Regions from separate parts of the Arthrobacter sp. NQ4 genome, predicted to be linked through region 1. Evidence: riboswitches for the same ligand, from Rfam matches in the RefSeq annotation. Region 1 holds a riboswitch; each other region holds the start of a gene.
The links. Region 1 has a riboswitch for cyclic di-AMP ahead of PUN51_RS16785 (C40 family peptidase). Riboswitches for the same ligand answer to the same signal wherever they lie in the genome.

Region 1 (4,258 bases):
CGCCGCCGTTGCGCTGGAACGCGTGGGAGATTACATCTCCGTGCGGGTGTCCGGAATCGAAGGGGCACTGGAGCTGCCGCCCGAGGTTGCCGCGCATGTTTTTGTCGCCGTCACCCAGCCCTGAGCCGCGCCTCATACCCCGGCGAAGCGCTTCCACGCAAAGATAACGGAATTGTTACCTAGGGTCTTAAGGCCCTATAGTGGAACCAATCGTTGATACTTAAGCGTTACCCGATCCGGAGCCGAGCTCTGCCAGCGGATCGGGTGCATGAGTCGTTACTGGCAGAGGCGGGGGAACCACAATTGGCAGCGGGGGACTGCCTTGGGGTGAAGTCCGTCAGCAGCAAGCCTCTCCAGTGAAGGATTCTTCCGGGAATACCCCTGTGCAGAAGCTTGCCCATGACGGGCCGGGTCTTTGATCTCTCTGACCCGAATCCGACAGCTAACTCCGCAGGCTTTTCCAGAGAGGAACCCTTCTTGACCATGCAGACCTCCCGGGGCCGCCGCCGCGCGGCAGGCCCCCCTTCGGCACCCCGGGTTGTCGAAGATGTCGCAGCGGAGCGCCCCCGCGATCTGCATCGTGACGCGCGCCGCCGCCGGGGTCCGTTCCGGCAGGTGACGGAGTTTGCCGCCGCCAGCGGCATTGGCCAGAAAGCCGGAATCGCCCTGGCCGCCACCGGCCTGGTGCTGACGGTCACGGTGCCCGCCACCAGCCCCGTCATGGCCACCGATGCCGCCGGCAACGCGCCACTGGCAGCCTCCGCCGTCAGTCCGCAGCCCCAGATTTCCGCTGATATTGGCGCCCAGATCGACTTCAGCCGTTCGGCAGTGGTGACCCAGGCCGACCCCGACGGGAAGCTGAAGCAGCTCCTGAGCGCCCAGTCCGCCGGCTCCGTCACCCGGGCAGCCTCGGCCGGCACCCTGGCCGCACCGCTGGCATCCCTCACCACCGCGTCGCCCTTTGGCTACCGGGTGAGCCCCATCACCGGCGGCTCCGGAGACTTCCACCGCGGCCAGGACTTCGTGGCGCAGTGCGGAACGTCCGTCCTGGCGGCCGCGACCGGCACCGTGACCTTCGCAGGCTGGCACCAGTACGGCGGTGGGAACCGGGTGGTCATCGACCACGGCAACGGGCTGGAGACCACCTACAACCACCTGTCGTCGTTCAACGTCAAGGTGGGACAGACCGTCTCCCGCGGCGAGGTCGTGGCGCTCAGCGGCACCACGGGCGCATCCACCGGCTGCCACCTGCACTTTGAGGTCCAGGTCAACGGCGAAGTGGTCGATCCCATGGGCTGGCTGTAACCGAATGAGTGTGCACTCTCAGATCGCAGCGACCTGCCGTGACCTGAATGTGACATTGAAACAAAACTGCTGTACCGTCTAACTCGCGTCAACTTTTCCGAAGTTGACGCTCTTGAGTGGATTGCCTAACTCTGCCACCGCTCAAGGTCCGTTCGCATTTCATCGTCTGGCAGGGGCGGGGGAACCAATTTTGGCCTTCATTTCCTGAAGGCCTTGGGGTTAAGTCATGAGCTTCCCAGGAAGCAGAGTGGCCGGGTGACTCCCATCCGAATCCGACAGCTCACCTCGCAGGCATTGGGAGAGGCTACCTTCGTGTCTTCACGCCATCATTCTGCGCGCCACCGTGCGCAAACGGTTCGCACCAACCCCCTGGACGCCGTGTCCAAGGCCGTCAGTGCAAATGCCGGGACCGTAGGCCGCCAGGCTGCCGTTGTGGCAGCCGCATCGGGCCTTATCCTGAGCATGGGCCTGCCCGCCACCGCAGCTGACACCACCGCCGGTGTCTCCGCATCCACCGAGTCCGGTTCGGCCCAGATGGCCCTCGCCGTCACCGCCGCCCCCACGGCTACGGTTTCCTTCGAGCGTCCCGCCGTCAAGACCACCGCAGCTCCGAAGGTGGAAGCGGTGCGTCCCCAGTCCACCGCCCCGGCCGTGCGCGACGCCGCTGCCACCGCAGGCCAGGACGCGGCCCCTGCCGCCAAGGCTGCCGAGACTGTCTCCGCCGCAACCTCCGGTATTGCAGCAATCGCCTACACCGGCATCGGCCACTCCTACGTCTGGGGCGGCACCAGCCCCGTTACCGGCTGGGACTGCTCCGGGTTCGTCCAGTGGGTCTACGCCCAGGCCGGCATCAGCATCCCCCGCACCAACGCGTGGAACATCATGACCCCCACCTCCACCCCGCAGCCGGGCGACCTTGTGGTCCAGAACGGCGGCGCGCACGTGGGCATCTACGTCGGCAACGGCATGATGGTCAGCGCACTCAACCCTTCCCAGGGCACGCTGCTCCACTCGCCTGCAGCCACCGGTACCTCGTCGTACTACCACCTCAACAAGTAGTTCTTGGGCTTCACGCTCCAAGGGCTATTTCTTTGCCCAAAGCTTTTTCGCTAGAAACCACATCCCCGTTCGGGATGCGCCGGCGTACCCCCAAGATGCCGGCGCATCCAGCTTCCCTTTGCCTGCTTACACGCGGTTCGAAGGAAAAACGAAAGAGAGAACTGATGACGACTCGTGCTACCGCACGGCACCGCGCCGAGGTCACCAAAACCAACTCGATCTCTGTCATTGCCAAAGCTGTCAGCGACAACGCCGGTGGCATGGGCCGCCAGGCTGCTGTCATCGCTGCTGCTTCCGGCCTGGTCCTGACCAGCGGCATTGCGGCCAACGCTGCCGACACCAACGTCAAGCGCGATTCCGCTCCCGCATCCCAGATGGAAGTTGAATCCGTCGTCGACGCCCCGATCTCCGCGGCTTCCACCATTGCCATCAGCTACGAGAAGCCTGCCGTTACCACCACGCCGGCTCCCGTCGCCGAGCCTGAGCCCGAGGTTCAGGTACAGGAAGCTGCACCTGCCGCCCAGCCGGCTGCTCCCAAGGTCACCGCCAAGGTTGCCACGGCTGCCGCTCCGGCCGCCCCTGCAGCCCAGGCTTCGGCCAGCGGCAAGGGTGCTGCCATCCTGTCCGCAGCCTACGCGCAGCTCGGTGTCATGCAGGACTGCACCATGCTGGTGACCAACTCCCTGGCCGCCGTGGGCATCCACTTCCACGACTGGCCGGCCGGTTACCTGTCCCTGGGCCGCACCGTGAGTGCAGCCGAAGCGCAGCCGGGCGACCTTATCTACTACGCCAACGGCGGCTCGGGCATGGCCCACATCGCTGTGTACGCCGGCAACGGCATGGCCGTCCACGGTGGCTACAACGGAAACCAGACCGTGGTCTTCAGCGCGAACGTGGGTTCCGGCCCCGTCTTCATCCGCGTCAACTAAGCATTCCAGTGGCGGCCTGATCCAGCGCAGGCCGCGAATTGGGCAAGGGACCCCCGCCACCAGGCGGGGGTCCCTTGCGCTTTAGCGGGCTTCTCAAGTGGAGCCCTTGCCTTTCCCGTCTTCGGACCCGATTAGGCTCCGGGGCGGCGATTACCTGATTCTGCATTTCTTTGTTTACTCTTGTGATGTCGATCCATAGCCCGGACATGCCGGGGGCAGCCGGCCCTCGTGCCCCTGACGGGTGCGGCCGTGAAGAGGTAAGTGCATGCGCACTCTCGTTCTGAATGCTGGATATGAACCGCTGGCGGTTATCACTTTCCGCCGGGCGCTGGTGCTTGTGCTCACGGGCAAGGCAAGCGTGGTGGCCGAAGGGGATGACCCGGTGGTAGGGCCCACCGACGTCCTGGGCCGCCCTTCCGTGATCCTCCTCAACCGCTACATCCGGCCCCGGTACAACCACTCGACGGCAGTCAGCCGCAGGGGTGTGCTCCGGCGCGACGGACATAAATGTGCCTACTGCGGCAAGGCGGCGCACACAATCGACCACGTTCACCCGAAGTCCCGGGGCGGTGCCGATTCATGGGAGAACCTTGTGGCCGCCTGCCTGCGGTGCAACAACGTCAAGGGCGACCACACTCCCGCGGAAATGGGCTGGACCCTTCGGTTCGTGCCCGAGCCGCCGCACGGAACGATCTGGCAGATCAAGGAACTGGAGAAGCCGACGCCGGCGTGGGATCCGTTCCTGCTCCCGGAGCGCGCCGCCTGACGCCCTCGCGCTGCCCGGCAGCCCAGCTGATCGCTAGGCTGGGGGAGTGCAAAAGAGCATGTTGGTTTTCGACGCCCTGATCCTCGCCGGGGGACGGTCATCCCGGCTGGGCGGGGTACCCAAGCAGTCCCTGGTCTACCGGGGCCAGACCCTCCTCGAGCGTGCCGTGGCCGCGGCAGCCGGCGCCCGCCACACCGTG
Region 2 (4,258 bases), on a different contig from region 1:
TGCTTCTCGCCACCCTTCGACCAGGTCAGGGCGAAGTTGCGGGGCAGCAGGTAGTTACGTGCGTAACCGTCCTTGACCTCGACAACATCGCCGGCAGCACCGAGACCGGTGACTTCGTGGGTCAGAATGAGCTTTGCCATGTTAGTTAATCCCTTCCTTAGCCGCGGCCAGCGCCGGAGTAAGGCAGCAGAGCAACTTCGCGGGCGTTCTTGATTGCCTGGGCGATCTTGCGCTGTTCCTGCACCGTGACGCCAGTGACGCGACGGGCGCGGATCTTTCCGCGGTCGGAGATGAACTTGCGCAGCAATGCTACGTCCTTGTAGTCGATGACAGTGATGTCAGCGGCCTTCAAGGGGTTGGACTTTGGTTTGGGCTTACGGAGTTCAGCCTTAGCCATCGTGGAGCTCCTATTCTAGGGAGCCCGTGGATATTGATCCACGGGATGGTGGTGGTCCGACGGCGGCAGTGCCTTGGGTGCGTGGCGCACCCGGGCAGTCCCGGCGCCGGGCCGTTATTTGGGTTTTAGAAGGGAGGTTCGGAATCGGGGCCGTTGCCCCAGCCGCCTGCGTTGGAGACACCGGGCGTAGCCCAGGGATCGTCCTGTGCAGCCTGCTGGTTGCCGCCGCCCCAACCTCCACCGGAGTTGCCGCCCTGGTTTCCACCAGAGTTGCCTCCTCCGAAGCCACCGCCGCTGTTGCCGCCGCCGAAGCCGCCGCCACCCTGTCCGCCGGAGCGCTGGGTGCGGTTGACCTTGGCATTGGCGTAGCGCAGGCTGGGGCCGATTTCGTCGACCTCAAGCTCGATAACGGTGCGCTTTTCGCCTTCTTTTGTTTCGTAGGAACGGCTCTTCAGGCGGCCGGTCACGATGACGCGCATGCCCTTGGTCAGGGATTCGGCGACGTTCTCGGCTGCTTCACGCCATACGGCAGCGCGGAGGAACAGGGTTTCCCCGTCCTTCCACTCGTTGGACTGGCGATCAAAGGTGCGGGGGGTGGAAGCGATGGTGAAGTTCGCTACTGCCGAACCGGACGGTGTGAACCGCAATTCCGGGTCATTGGTGAGGTTACCGATGACCGTAATGGTGGTCTCGCCTGCCATCTACTGCCTCCTTGTTCGATCCTGGGTGAAGAGTGCGTTTCCTGCGGGGTAAAGAATGAAGACGGTGCTGAATTACTCAGCAACAACCTTCTGCTCTTCGGGGCGGGTGATCTTGGTGCGCATGATGGTCTCGTTAAGAGACAGCTGGCGGTCAAGTTCCTTGGCGGTCTCCGGCTTGGCGGTGAAGTTCACCACGGCGTAGATACCTTCGGACTTCTTCTTGATGTCGTAAGCCAGACGGCGACGGCCCCAGATGTCAACCTTTTCGATGGTTCCACCATCGTTGGTGATGACGTTCAGGAACTTCTGAAGCGACGGCTCAACGGTACGCTCTTCGACCTCGGGGTCGATGATTACCATCAATTCGTAAGGACGCATATGTGAACCCACCTCCTTTGGGCTAAGCGGTTACGGCATTTCCGTAACAGGAGGTTCATTTGCGATTCCATGCAATGCCTTGCCGCCGGAACGGAGGCAGGACGCAGCACAGACTTCAATATCTTAGTGCATTTGGACCCGATAGGCGATTCGCGCTTGACCCAAGGCTAGCCCCGGTGGAGGTGGGCAGCAGCCGCAGGTTCAGCCATGTGGAAAACCCTGCCGTCACTGGCGCCCATACCAATGCACTTTTACCGACAGGGGAGCGCCACGCCAACGCAGGTGAGGTCCGTTACCTAATTGTGATTCGCAGACCCTTTTCGTGTACGGTCGTCCGGGGGCCGCCCCCAGCCGGCTCCAGTCCCGGATGCCGCCCAACTCTGCCGCGTCCGTGATTATCACCAGATTCCAGGCAGAGGCGGGGGACCCAAGCGTCCCGGGCACGGCAACGCGCCTGCCCTTGGGGTGAAGCCGCAGCACGCGGCCGAATGCCCTCATTCGAACCCGACAGCTAACTCCGCAGGCGACGAGAGGTAGCATCCCCATGCCCGCACCCCGCAAAGGCAGCGCCAAACGAGCGCACCGTTATCAAAATGAGACAGATCACACCTGGACATCCCCGGCCTTCAAGTCCGGTGCTCCGGCCCGGGCGCTCCGCGGCTGGCCCCTTGCCGCCGGTCTTGCCGCAGCACTCCTCGGAGCAGGTTCCCTTGGCCTGGGCCTGACCCACGGTGACGGAACCGCTGACGTGGCGCGGGTGGCGAGTGCAGGGGATGCCGGCAGCGCCGCACCCACCCAAACTCCGGACATTCCGGTCCCCGCTCCAACGCCAGTCCCGGCAGTCGAGGCCGCTCCTGCCGCCGCTCCTTCGCCGGCAGAGGCACCGGCACCTGCCCCCGCAGCAGTACCGGCACCCGCTGCCCCTGCCCCTCCCTCCGAAGCACCCATCGCTGTGGCGCCCGCGGCGGCACAGCTGGCCAGCACCGGGACGCCTGCGCCCGCCGGGGTCCCGGGGAACTGGACCATGACCTTCGCCGACGAGTTCAACGGGGCCGGACTGGACACCGCGAAGTGGTCCGGCTGCTGGTTCTCCCCCGGTTGCGGAACCATGAACAAGGTCTCCACCAGCCCGGCGAACGTCTCCGTGGCCAACGGAAACCTGGCCCTGGGGCTCAGCTCATCCACCTCCGGCGGACTGGTATCCACCAACCCGAAGGGCGGGGCGGGGACCGGCTTCCAGTTCACCACCGGCTACGTCGAGGCCAGGATCAAGTTCCCTGGCAACGCCAACGGCCTCTACAACTGGCCTGCCTTCTGGACCACCGGACAGTCGTGGCCGGCCACCGGCGAAAATGACATCGCCGAGGTCCTGCAGGCCAAGATGACCGTGAACTACCACTCCGGTTCCGGCTCCCACAACCAGGGCGGCGTGGGCGGCAACTGGGCCAACGAGTACCACACCTTTGGCCTGCACCGGATGGCAAACTCCTCTGACGTGTACTTCGACGGCGTCAAGGTCAAGTCCTACCCCACCGACGACGGAAATGCCCCGCAGTACATCGTGCTGAATGTCGGCGCCTCCTCCACGAACCCGGCCTACGGCGCGCCGTCCCAGATGATGGTGGACTACGTGCGCGCCTGGCAGTAGCAGGCCACGCACCCAGGTGAAAGGGCGACGGCGGGACCTCCCGCCGTCGCCCTTTTTCGGCTTCCCTCAAGGTTGCCTAAAGCAACCCTCCGGGGACGGTGTGATCCAGTACACTCTTGCAATGAAGCTCCTGTACGTGACGGAAAGCGTGCCCAACCGGGATCCGGAACTGGGGGATGGAAGCTCGATGATCCCGTACGAAGTGATCCTGCACCTCGCCCCTGCCGTTGCCGTCACGCTGCTGACTTTCTCGGGTCCTGTTCCGGTTCCGGCAGACATCAGGAACCGCTGCGATACCGTGTACGAACTGGCCCCGCGCGAGGAACTTTCGGCCTTTGCCCGCTCCATGGGCGGGCTCACCGGATTAGGAAAACATCGGCGGTCCACCCCCTCCGCCCGCGCCGCCGCGGCCCGGTTGTCCGCAAGCCGGGACGCCACCCTGATCCATGGCCCCCATGCCCTCTTCCTGTCCCACTGCGTCACCGGTCCCCTGGTGCTGCAGACAGTGGACCCTTGGTCCATCCGGGCCGGCATGGACACCGCCATCGCCCGTACCTTCCGACCCGCCTACCGGCTGCGCGAACAATTGGCAGCCCGAGCTGAACGTCAGCTGCCGCCCCGGGCCAGGCTCCTGACCGTCGGAGCCCAGGACGCAGCGGCCTGGTCCGCCACGCTGGGCAGGCCGGTCACGAGCATCCCCAACGGCACGGCGGTGGCCACCGGTCCCCGCCGGGAGCGGCAAGCCCCCGTGGTGTGCTTCGCAGGCAGCCTGAACTACGCGCCGAACGTGGACAGCGCCACGGTACTGGTCAACAGGATCGCGCCGCTCGTGTGGCGGGAGGTCCCGGACGCCCGCTTCGTCATCGCAGGGCGGCGCCCCACACCGGCGGTTCAGGCGCTGGCCGGACCCCGGGTGGATATCCTGGCCAACGTGCCTTCCATCCTGGATGTGTTCCAGGGCGCGGATGTGGCGGTTTTCCCGGACGAACACGGCGTGGGTATCCGGAACTCCGTCCTGGAGGCCCTCGCCGCGGGGCTGCCCGTGGTGGCCACGCCGGTGGCCGCGAGGGAACTTCCCGCACATCCGCTGCTGGCCGTTCGGGACAGCCAGGACACCCTTGTCCGCGAGGTGGT
Region 3 (4,258 bases), on a different contig from region 1:
ACTGGCAACGGACCTGGGCCTCGACCCGCAGTACCTGCGCAGCCCCGAGGGTGTGCGGCTCCTTGTGGGAAACCATGTGCCGGCCGGTGCCACACCCGTGGCGCAGGCGTACGCCGGACACCAGTTTGGCGGGTATTCGCCCCTGCTCGGCGACGGACGGGCCCTGCTGCTGGGCGAGGTCACTGACCGGGCCGGCCGCCTCCTGGACGTCCATCTCAAAGGTTCGGGGCGAACGCCCTTCGCCCGCGCGGGGGACGGCCGTGCCGTGGTCGGGCCCATGCTGCGTGAGTACATAGTCAGTGAGGCCATGCACGCACTGCACATTCCCACCACCCGTTCACTCGCCGTCGTGGCCACCGGCCGGCAGGTCCGGCGCGATGACATGCTGCCCGGTGCCGTCCTGGCGCGGGTTGCGGGCAGCCATTTGCGCGTCGGCAGCTTCCAGTACGCCCGCGCCACCGAAAATATGGACCTCCTGAAGCGGCTGGCGGACCACGCCATCGGCAGGCACTACCCCCTCGCGGCGGATGCCGACAACCCTTACCTTGCGCTGTTCGCGGCGGTCGTCTCCGCCCAGGCGGAGCTGGTGGCCCGGTGGATGCTCGTTGGCTTCGTACACGGGGTCATGAACACGGACAACATGACCATCTCCGGGGAAACCATCGACTACGGCCCGTGCGCGTTCATGGATGCCTTCAACCCGGCCGCCGTTTACAGTTCCATTGACGTCGGCGGACGCTATGCCTATGCCAACCAGCCTGTCCTGGCCGAATGGAACCTGGCCCGGCTCGCCGAGGCCATGCTGCCGCTGATTGACAAGGACCAGGAGAAGGCCGTGGCCCCGGCAGTGGAGGTCCTGGGCAGTTTCCGGGGCCACTACAGCCAGGCATGGACCCGCGGGATTACGGCCAAGCTGGGACTGGACAGCGTCGATGAAAACGGCGCCGGGGCCCTGGTGGATGATGTCCTCGACCTTCTTAAGGACGGACCCGTGGACTACACCCTGTTCTTCCGCAACCTGGGCAAAGCGGCCCGCGGGGACCTTCGTCCCGTGCGCGGCATGGTCCTCGACCTGGCCGCCCTCGATGCCTGGCTGGACCGGTGGCAGGCGCTGCAACCTGACCCGGAGCTGATGGACAGCGTGAACCCGGCCTACATTCCGCGGAACCACCTGGTGGAAGAGGCGCTGTCCGCTGCCACCGCCGGAAACCTGGCTCCACTGCAGCAACTGCTGGAGGCGGTCAGCGCCCCCTTCACCGAGCGGCCCGGCCTGGAACGCTACCTGCAGGGGGCGCCCGACGACTTCGGCAGCTACATGACCTTCTGCGGCACCTGACCGCAGCGGGCCGCGGGGGCAAAACGACAGGAGGGTGGCAACCGGTATTCCCGGCTGCCACCCTCCTGCTTCGTCCGGGGCCGCCAAGGGCACCGGACAGTGCGAAGACTAGGCTACGCGCACAGCGGAGTAGCCGCCGAGCCAGCTGATGGAGTGCACCTGCGTGTCGAAGCCGTTGACGCCGCCGCTGACAACCTGGCCGTTGCCTGCGTAAACGCCCACGTGGCCGGAGGTGATGATCAGGTCGCCGGGGGCGGGAGCGCCTACAACGGTGCCGTACTGGAAGAACTGGGTGGGGGCCAGGTCGCCCACGGACTTGCCGACGGAACGCAGCGCCTTCTCGACCATGGCGGTGCAATCCTGCTTGACGCCCAGCTGGCCGTAGGCCGAGGCGAGGATCGCTGCGCCGGAGCCGGTGCCGGTGGTTGATGCCACGGGGGTTGCCGAGGCGTAAGACATGTTCATGCCGGTGTTCGCCGGAGCGGTGGCGGCTGCGGCCTGCACGGGTGCTGCTGCAGGGGCCGGCGCCGGGGCTGCGGTGTAGCCTGCGCCCGGAATCTGGATCTGGTCGCCCGGGTAGATGATCGAGGACAGTCCCAGGCCGTTGGCGGACAGCACGTCATTGAGGCTGACGCCGTAGGCTGAAGCGATGGCGCCAAGGGTGTCGCCGGAAACGACGGTGTGGACGTTGCCTGCTGCTGCAGCGGGGGCTGCGGCCGGGGCAGCGGGTGCCGAGGTGGCCTGGACGCTGGTCTGCTCAGTGGTGTCCGGGCCGGATACACCTGCATGGGCCGGGGCGCCGACTCCGAAGGCAATGCCGGACGCTGCAGCAACGGCGAGCGCCGGGCGGCCCAGCGAGCGGGCTTGGGATTTTGCTGTTACGGCGAGGCCCTCGAGCACAATGGAGCGGGCCGGAGTCGCGCGGTGACGGGCTGAAATGGAATTTTTTGACACGGTTGATCGCCTCTCCCATGCCTGCGGGGTGAGCTGTCGGGTTCGGGCTGGAGATACCCGGCCGGAAGCGGCTCCGCGGTAGGCGGAAGCGCATTCGACTTAACCCCTAGGCCACAATATGGCCGTGGAAACTTGGTTCCCCCGTCCCTGCCAACTGGAGCGGTTGGATCCCATGATCAGCGGCAGGGCTCGGCATGCTGACGGGAATGTCCCGTCTGAGAGGGACACCAGTCGACCATAACCCAGGTGCATCGCAATTGTCACATTTGGATAACATACGAGGTTCTTCTCTCGCATTGCGCAAACGTCTGGACATTCCAGGGCGTTCCTGAGCGGACCTCTGCTGATACTTTTCCTGTTGAGCACGGTAACAATGTGGAAACAGCAGCCTGCGTTGCGCGGGAATCCGGCGGTAAGCTTCCGGACTATGCCCCTGTTCGTGACCATCGCGAGGCTCCCTTGGCAGGGAGGCCTCCTGGCCCTTGCCCTGGCCGCAGGCACCATGCTGCCGGCGGCGGCCGACGAGCCGCCACCGCCCGGCGGGTATCCCTCCTGGGCGGACGTGCAGGAGGCGAAATCGTCCGAAGCGGCAAAAGCCGCAGAAATCGCCACCATTAATGGACTCCTGACGGACCTTGAGGCGGATTCGGAGGCAGCAGGCGGGATGGCCGTGCGCTCGGCCGCCGACTATGCCGCCGCAGACGCCGCGCTGCAGGCAGCCACCTCCCGCCTGGATACCCTGTCCGCCCACGCTGCCCGTGCCAACGCGGAGCTGGCCCGGCACCGGAAGGACATCGGTGCCCTGGCCGTCCAGTCCTACAAGACCGGCGGTACCAATGCAGGATTCTTCGTCGCGCTGGACGCCCTGGAAACCAACAGCGTCCAGGGGCTCAACCTGGTCAAGCTCGTGGGCGACAAGACTGCCACCCTGGTCGCCAATGCTGCCGCCGCCGAAAAGACGGCCACCGCCCTCACCGAACAGGAAAAAGCCGCCAGGAGCGAGCGGGAACGCCTGTCCGGGGAAGCGAAAGCAAAACTGGACGCCGCACGTTCCGCCCAGGATTCGCTGGCCCGGCGCGTCGCAGAGGAGCAGCGGCACGGCAGCGAGCTGACCGCCCAGCTCGCCACCCTGAAAGGTACGACGGCGGCCATGGAGGGTGAGTACCGCCAGGGCCAGGCCGCACTGGCCGCCTACGAGGCGGCCCAGGCGGCCAAACGTGCCGCCGCTGAGGAGCAGGCCCGCGGGCAGGCGGAGGCTGCAGCCAGGGCGGCCGCAGTGGCAGCCCGGCAGCCAAAGGCGCCCGCACCCGCTGCCGACCCTGGCCAGGCCAATCCGGCCCAACCCGGTCCGGCCCCCGGCGCCGTCAGCAATCCCGGCGTCAGCAACCCCGGCCCTCCCGCTCCGGAAGACCCGGCACCGGCCCCGCCAAGCCCTCCCGCCGTCGTCGTGCCTTCTGTTCCCGGCGGTGCGGTGAACGACCCCGCCGGGGCCAAAAGCTACGCGTCCGGACGCCTGCCCGCCTACGGGTGGGGCCAGGACCAGTTCCTGTGCCTGGCCCAGCTGTGGACCAAGGAGTCCAACTGGCTGACCACCGCCACCAACGCCTATTCCGGAGCCTATGGGATTCCGCAGGCCCTGCCCCCGGGGAAGTACGCCAGCGCCGGCGGTGACTGGCTCACCAGCTACCGCACCCAGATCGAATGGGGCCTGGGCTACATCCGCGACCGCTACGGTTCCCCGTGCGCGGCCTGGAACCACTCCGTATCCCTGAACTGGTACTGACTGACGCGTTAGGCTGTCAACATGCCAGATTTCGAACGGTTCCGTGCGCTGCTCGAAGAGGAGCGGGCGCGGCGCCTGGCACTATTGCCGGCGCTGCGGGCGGACATCGAGGCAGCAAACTCGGCGCGCCAGGATTCCAACGTCGACGACGAGCACGATCCCGAGGGTGCCACCATCGCCTTCGA

Region 2: another riboswitch for cyclic di-AMP. It lies ahead of PUN51_RS15905 (glycoside hydrolase family 16 protein); the one in region 1 lies ahead of PUN51_RS16785 (C40 family peptidase).
Region 3: another riboswitch for cyclic di-AMP. It lies ahead of PUN51_RS05715 (C40 family peptidase); the one in region 1 lies ahead of PUN51_RS16785 (C40 family peptidase).

What each region holds. Positions count from the first base shown of each region.
Region 1 is NZ_JARETC010000011.1:86,387-90,644, reverse strand. Features, by position in the region: gene PUN51_RS16795 (metal-dependent transcriptional regulator) at 1-124, shown strand, start outside; cyclic di-AMP (ydaO/yuaA leader) riboswitch at 262-473, shown strand; gene PUN51_RS16790 (M23 family metallopeptidase) at 484-1,305, shown strand; cyclic di-AMP (ydaO/yuaA leader) riboswitch at 1,434-1,613, shown strand; gene PUN51_RS16785 (C40 family peptidase) at 1,684-2,364, shown strand; gene PUN51_RS16780 (NlpC/P60 family protein) at 2,529-3,293, shown strand; gene PUN51_RS16775 (HNH endonuclease) at 3,559-4,059, shown strand; gene mobA (molybdenum cofactor guanylyltransferase) at 4,106-4,258, shown strand, end outside.
Region 2 is NZ_JARETC010000010.1:49,168-53,425, forward strand. Features, by position in the region: gene rplI (50S ribosomal protein L9) at 1-140, opposite strand, end outside; gene rpsR (30S ribosomal protein S18) at 158-397, opposite strand; gene PUN51_RS15895 (single-stranded DNA-binding protein) at 523-1,098, opposite strand; gene rpsF (30S ribosomal protein S6) at 1,171-1,476, opposite strand; cyclic di-AMP (ydaO/yuaA leader) riboswitch at 1,866-2,017, shown strand; gene PUN51_RS15905 (glycoside hydrolase family 16 protein) at 2,021-3,124, shown strand; gene PUN51_RS15910 (glycosyltransferase) at 3,246-4,258, shown strand, end outside.
Region 3 is NZ_JARETC010000002.1:408,759-413,016, reverse strand. Features, by position in the region: gene PUN51_RS05720 (protein adenylyltransferase SelO) at 1-1,336, shown strand, start outside; gene PUN51_RS05715 (C40 family peptidase) at 1,445-2,290, opposite strand; cyclic di-AMP (ydaO/yuaA leader) riboswitch at 2,294-2,465, opposite strand; gene PUN51_RS05710 (coiled-coil domain-containing protein) at 2,718-4,073, shown strand; gene PUN51_RS05705 (TraR/DksA family transcriptional regulator) at 4,095-4,258, shown strand, end outside.